DNA from 2 places in the Bacillus sp. LLTC93 genome. Region 1 is predicted to be linked to the other one. Evidence: predicted binding sites of a transcription regulator. Region 1 holds the regulator's gene; the other holds the start of a gene.
The links. The regulator LexA, encoded in region 1, represses DNA repair genes until DNA is damaged. The targets are predictions, from matches to a motif close to CGAACATATGTTCG.

Region 1 (3,419 bases):
TTCATATGTGCGGATTGTATTTTTCTTAGAGACAAGTTTAGGTGTTGCTTTCTCCCAATTGAGCATATTGTCTCCGTCACCGACGGGAACAGCCATTTTACCTTTATGAACAATAAACTGATAGTCTTTTAAACCATGAGTGATCGCATCTTTTGTGAAAACTTGAGATAGGTAGCTGTTTAGTTTTTTCTTTGTATCAAATGTTTTAGAAAGATAGTTGTACGTCATGTCTTTATAGCTAAATGATTTTAATTTGTAATCTGAATGTTCATTAATTTTATAGCCTGACATCGCACTCCAAAAGTGTTCTCGTGCATCAAGGGCAATATGTAACGCTTCTTTATTTGTTAAAGCGGCTGGTTTTTTGGAAGCGGCCAGTGTTGTTGTTTGTAATGAGATCATCAGCATAATAGCAGTTAATAAAACAAATAGTTTTTTCAAGGCGATTGCCTCCTTTTTTAAATGAAAACTTCTTATGTTACAAATGTTACAATAATTACAGTGATATTACAAGTGTTAAATATAAATGTTTTTTATTTCTTTTCTTTCTATCTATATAACGTTTGAGTGAGACAAAAAGTTTTCATTTTTTTATTTTTTCTTCTCAACTATTATTTAACCGTTCTAAAGAAGAATAAAACGTCTTTTGGAAAAATTTTATTTGGACGTTCAACACCCTTTTTCATTTATGACATATAATGTCGTGATGAATGTCTAAGAAAGTGGTGTTTAGTATGTATCATCCGTATGAAGTTATGTGGAATGGGTACTTGTATGATAGGCAGGTACAAGGATGGCCATCGCTTCCTATTCCTCAAGTTGGAGGTTTTCCTGGGCTTCCAATCGGAGGGGGAGGTACTGGGCCAGGGCAAGGTTCAGGCGGACAATCAGCCCCGCCAGCTCCGTCGCAGCACATCATCTCTCAGTATCAGCAAGCAGTCTCTCAGCCTCAAAGTATGCAGTCACTTATTTCAGGGCAAAGTGTAAGTGGAGGCCAGCAAACTGTTCAATTTGCAGCGGGATGTAATAGAAGGTGGACGATTGTGTTCCTTAGAAACGGTCAAGTATTTTTAATGTATGTGCTTTCCTCACAGCCTTTTGGCCGTACAACAGGCTTTATATGGCCGAACTTTACATTTGGTTCGTTCCCAAGTTCGAGTATTCTTGCTTATTCTTGTTCATAAAAGAAAAAGCCGGTTTTCATCAGCAGCTGATGAAATTCCGGCTTTTCTTTAATGAATATTTCTAAATACGCCAATCACTTTACCTAGTATACTCACATTCTGTAAAATAATCGGTTCCATTGACGGGTTCTCTGGCTGTAATCTAAAGTGTGTATCTTCTTTATAAAAACGTTTCACTGTGGCTTCATCTTCCTCTGTCATGGCGACCACAATATCTCCATTGTTGGCTGTGCTTTGCTGACGTACAATGACATAGTCCTTGTCCAAAATACCAGCATCAATCATACTTTCTCCCATAATTTCAAGCATAAATACTTGTTCATCTGGTGCTGCAAAAGTTTCTGGAAGAGGGAAGTATTCTTCTACATTCTCAACAGCCGTGATAGGCAAGCCGGCTGTTACTTTTCCGATGACTGGTACATTCATTACAGCACTCTTTGGAATATTCATTTCCTCATCATCTAATACTTCGATCGCTCTAGGTTTTGTCGGGTCTCTTCTAATTAAGCCCTTTGTTTCTAGTCTAGCTAAATGTCCATGGACAGTTGAGCTGGATGCTAGACCGACGGCTTCTCCAATTTCACGAACGGATGGGGGATAGCCCTTGCTTTTTACTTCTTCTTTGATGAATTTCAGGATATCGAGTTGTCTTTTTGATAGCTTCGTCATCTTTTGCACCTCAAAACGTCAATTTTAAAGAAATTATAGCATGTTTTTCCTAACAGTACAAACATAGGTTCGAAAAAAACGTTTGACAGAAACGTTTGTTCGTATCTATAATGAGTAACAGAAAGAGCGAACACACATTCTATTAGGAGAGATGACATTATGAGGTTAAAAGAATCTATTATTTTTATTGGGGTATTCTCATTCATCGTTGGCATATTTCTCTCACTTATCGCAGTCACTAGCCATAATGATCCAAATCAATATGTTAAAATAGAGGTTCAATCAGGTGATACTCTTTGGGGGTTAGCTGATCAAGTAAACGATAGTAAATCAATCGACAAAAATGCGTTTATTGACTGGGTAACCGAACACAATGATCTTGCTTCAACTGAAATCCAGCCTGGAGACATTCTTGTGATACCAGTCAAAAAAGAGCATCCAGTCGTATATCAACTTGCAACGGTACAGTAGAAAGGTCGATTGAAGACATGAACGCAATCATTTATGCGAGAGTAAGTACTGTCAAAGAAGAGCAGGAAACCTCGCTGAAAAGACAAGAAGAAGAACTGCTAGCTTTAGCTGCTTTGCACAAGATGAATGTGGTCAAAGTCATTAAAGAAAAAGCAAGTGGATACGATCTAGATCGTGATGGAGTTTTTGATATGCTTGCTACGCTGAAAGAAGAGTCAATAGATGCTGTTCTCATTCAGGATGAGACGCGACTTGGAAGAGGACAAGCAAAAATTGCACTTCTCCATTGTCTTTTTAAAGAGAAAGTAAAGGTGTATAGCGTTTTTCATAGAGGACAGCTTGAGCTTTCAGAAGCAGATGAGATGGTCATTGAGATTGTAGGAATCGTGGAAGAGTATCAACGAAAAATTCATAACCTGAAAATTAAGCGGGGAATGAAGAGGGCTGTTGAGCGCGGGTATCAGCCTGAACTCAATTTAAAACACCATGAGCAGGCGCCTGGCCGTGAGCGTATTGAAGTACCGATTTCAGAGATTGTTCGATTAAGAAAAAACAACATGACGTTTGCCGAAATTGCAGCAACACTTCAGGCACTGGGCTTTGACATTTCAAAGGCGACGGTGCATAGAAGGTATCAAGAGTACGAAAAAGGTCTTACCACGTAAGTATGAATTGTTGTAAAAATGAATGATATTTAGTAGTATGTAGAGAAAATGTTTTAAAGGAGTTTGTCATGATTTCTAAAGAACAGCTTGCAAGAATAAATGAGCTTTCAAAAAAGTCAAAAGAGACGGGATTGTCGGACGCTGAAAAAACAGAACAAAAGCATTTAAGAGAAGAATATTTAAAAGCTTTTCGTTCTTCTATGAAAAATACACTTAAAACTGTGAAAATCGTCGATCCTGAAGGAAACGATGTCACACCAGAAAAATTAAAAAGAGAAAGAGATCAGAACCTTCATTAAGGTCGTGATTTCTTGAATTTTGAAAAGATGGGAAGAATATTCTCATCTTTTTTCATATTTGCATAAGTTTTTAGGTGATCGATAAACTAAATGTGACAAAATCCTTCTTTTTCAGCGTGAAATAGTTGTGA
Region 2 (3,419 bases), 370 kb from region 1:
CCATATGGCAGAGAAGTTTGAACCGGTCGCGAATTCGGAGAGCATGTTTTTTGTTGACGATGTATTTGAGGCCTTGATGGGTATTGATTTTTCAACAAAAGGAAGCGGATGGCTTTCCGCTGATTCACACTGTCATTTGACGACAATCAATCGAGATCAATGGCGACAATTTGCTGCAAGGACAGGTTTAAAACATCTTCATCATTGACGATTTTCATGCGCTGCGTTTCATAATGAATGGCTTTGACCCAGCCCCAAAACTGCTCTTTCACACCTGAAGAGACATACGTCATGCAAATGGCGCGATCCTCGGTAATCGACTGTGTGATCAAAAAATTCATTTCCTCTAGCTGATCGGTGCTCAGCGGGGGAGGTGTATATTCTTTTTTCTTCCGTTTTTGAGCAAGAAGCTGCTCCCGGTGCTCTGGCAGCATCATTCGGCTTGATTCCCACATGATGTTGTATCCAGGTGTTAATTTATTGGGATTCATGGTTATTTGCCTCCGTTATTTGTAATGTCCGCCAATTTTTTCGGCGCGGTGATATGCCTGCCCTGCGCTTGTGAGTGACGAAGCGTGCAGTAATGCGGCAGGACCATACTTCATATGAATCGCATCGAATACTTTGCTGAGTTTGTCTTTCTTAACATGGTGATCAAATAAAGTCAGCTGATATTGGCTGTCAGACTGCAGCTGTGAGAGAGTAATGCCCACACTGCGAATGGGCTGACCATCCCAGTGCTTCTGGCATAGCTGAATGGCTGCCTTTGCAATATCCGTGCCGTACTGTGTGGGTGAATGAAGCTTGATTTGTCTATGAAATCCTGTCGGATGTGAAAAGTCAGCGCCTCTCACGCCGACAGACACCGTTTGCCCAAGATAATGCTTAAAACGTGCACGCCTTGCCACTTCTTCACTCAATTCAAGAAGGGCAACTTTGATGTCCTCAAAAGATGCATAATCATGGGGAAGGGTCATATGATGCCCAACGGCTTTTTGCTGATCATGTGTGTGAACGGTGACCGGTGAGGGATCGAGCCCTAAAGCTGTTCGCTGCAAAAGCTCCCCATTGATTCCCCAGCGTTTTTGTAGCCGATCTAATGGATAAGTAGCAAGCGTCCCAATGGTACTGATGCCCATTCGTTTTAAATGATGCTCCATTCGTTTGCCGACGCCAAATAATTTCCCGATCGGAAGCGGCCATAAATCAGCAGCAGCCCGGTCTGCACTAAGTTCATAGATGCCAGATGTGTTTTTTTTAGCGAAATGGTCACAGGCCATTTTAGCGAGTACTTTATTAGGACCGATGCCAACACGGGCGTAAATGCCAGTCTGGTTCATAATCGTTGTTTGTATATTTTGAGCGATCTCCCGCGGAGAGCCGAGTAGTGTCAGACTGCCTGTAATATCAAGAAACTGCTCATCAATTGAATAAGGTTCGACAAGGTCTGTGTATTGTTCAAGCAGTTCTGTAATCATGACAGAGATATCAAGATAGCGTTGCATACGTGGACGTACGACCACTGCTTCGGGACATTTTTCCTGTGCCTCCCATAATCTTGATGCATTTTGCACGCCTCGTTTTTTAGCGAGAGGGCAGGCTGCAAGGACGACCCCGCTTCGCCGCTCTGGATCTCCTGAGACAATGAGCGGCACATCCTCCAAATGAGGAGCCTCCACTTTTTCTACTGATGCATAAAATGACTGCATATCCACAAGCAGAATCGCTCGTTCATTCATTGCTTTCACCTCTTAGAACATATGTTCCTATTGTAACCGTCAGAAGGCGAAATTGATACTGGTAAATCATTCAAAGAAAAGAGTGTAGATCCATACAAAAAAGACGAAGTGTCTTCCACTTCGTCTAATCTAATGAAAAATGAGCGTATTTTTAAGCGTGTGCCATGTTGTGGGATGTTTGGAGCGGTTCAGAACGCAAACGATAAGCCGTCAGCTTTTTCTTTGGCTTATGTGTAAACTGCCGCACCACATCCACGTGGTCATCGTAATGAAACAGATAAAGGGTAACATCCTGCTTGCCAAGCTTTGTTTGCATTGTAAGCGGAGCTGGCCCTTCCTTCGGATGAAGAAAACGCTCTTCATCACCAGGATAAATATAATAGCGTTCAATAAAGATCGCATCATTAAAATGTTGAATGATTTTCGATTTTTGCTGATCATCGAGCGGACGACCTTGAAAAGTCAAATTTGTTTGATCACTTGTTACTTTTGCATGCACCGCATAACGACTAAAAAGACGTTCAACAACACCTGAAGGAAGCGAAGTGACAAGCAACTTTAACAGACTAAACACAACAAGCGAAGTAACAATCCAAACCAATATCATCATCTCCAATAAACATTTGTTACATTTCCTATATGAACCATCTTAACATAACAAAAGAATAAAACTTTCGCACAAAAAGTGAACTTTATGAAATAAGTGTGAAGATTTAAAAGAAGATGGCGGATGAAGCACGAAGAACCAACAAAGTTCAAATGAAAAAAGGCTGACATATGATCTTTACAAACAGTTAATCGGACAGGTAGACTATTGAAACAACAGCTTTTTTGTGAAAAAAGAGACCGATTAAAGCCGAAATTGAAAAGGGGCGAGGCTGTAATGATACGTCAAGTGAAGCCATCAGATTTTTACGCCGTCACATCCGTCATTCAAAGCTGGTGGGGAGGCAGAGATTTGTGTGCAAAATTGCCAAAGCTATTTTTTGAACATTTTCAGCAAACAAGTTTTGTCGTCGTTGAAAAAGGAGAACTGATCGGCTTTTTAGTCGGTTTTCTATCACAATCTCATTCAGATGAAGCCTACATTCATTTTGTAGGTGTATATCCAGATCATCGGAAATTAAAGATAGGAAAAATCCGGTATCAAGCCTTTTATGATGTGGTAAAACAGGAAGGAAGAACAACCGTTAAAGCGGTAACAGCACCTGTAAATAAAGTATCGATTGCCTATCATGCAAAATTGGGCTTTCAAATTGAAAAAGGGGATAAAACTGTAGAAGGAATCTCTGTGTTTTCAGACTATGATGGAATAAATGAAGATCGTGTTTTATTTGTGAAAAAGTTAGAGGCAATGCAATGATTGTCAATTTAGATCAAACAATAGGAGAGGTAGCAAAGCAGATCTTACATATTCAACTAGCTGCATACCAGCAAGAAGCTGAACAAATTGGCTATGCCGATCTTCCGCCATTAAAAGAGACCATTCAAGATGTAATGAAAGCAAAAGAGCAATTTATTGGTTTTGAGCAAAAGGGAATCTTACTAGGTGTTGCCTCTTATGAAGAGCAGAAAGATTATTTGATCATTAGTCGATTGGCTGTGCATCCAAAAGCGCTAAAGCAGGGTATTGGAACAAGACTTATGTCTACAATTATGGAGAAAAATGTCCCTATAGAA

Region 2: C6W18_RS02350 (DNA polymerase IV) is a predicted target of LexA. The motif match lies at 1,754-1,767, and genes of this name have one in related genera.

What each region holds. Positions count from the first base shown of each region.
Region 1 is NZ_PVME01000001.1:63,489-66,907, forward strand. Features, by position in the region: gene C6W18_RS00345 (IseA DL-endopeptidase inhibitor family protein) at 1-441, opposite strand, end outside; gene C6W18_RS00350 (hypothetical protein) at 735-1,184, shown strand; gene lexA (transcriptional repressor LexA) at 1,233-1,853, opposite strand; gene yneA (cell division suppressor protein YneA) at 2,013-2,324, shown strand; gene C6W18_RS00365 (YneB family resolvase-like protein) at 2,342-2,989, shown strand; gene C6W18_RS00370 (DUF896 domain-containing protein) at 3,058-3,288, shown strand.
Region 2 is NZ_PVME01000001.1:435,357-438,775, reverse strand. Features, by position in the region: gene C6W18_RS02355 (YolD-like family protein) at 147-491, opposite strand; gene C6W18_RS02350 (DNA polymerase IV) at 507-1,739, opposite strand; gene C6W18_RS02345 (YfmQ family protein) at 1,891-2,340, opposite strand; gene C6W18_RS02340 (GNAT family N-acetyltransferase) at 2,623-3,102, shown strand; gene C6W18_RS02335 (bifunctional GNAT family N-acetyltransferase/GrpB family protein) at 3,099-3,419, shown strand, end outside.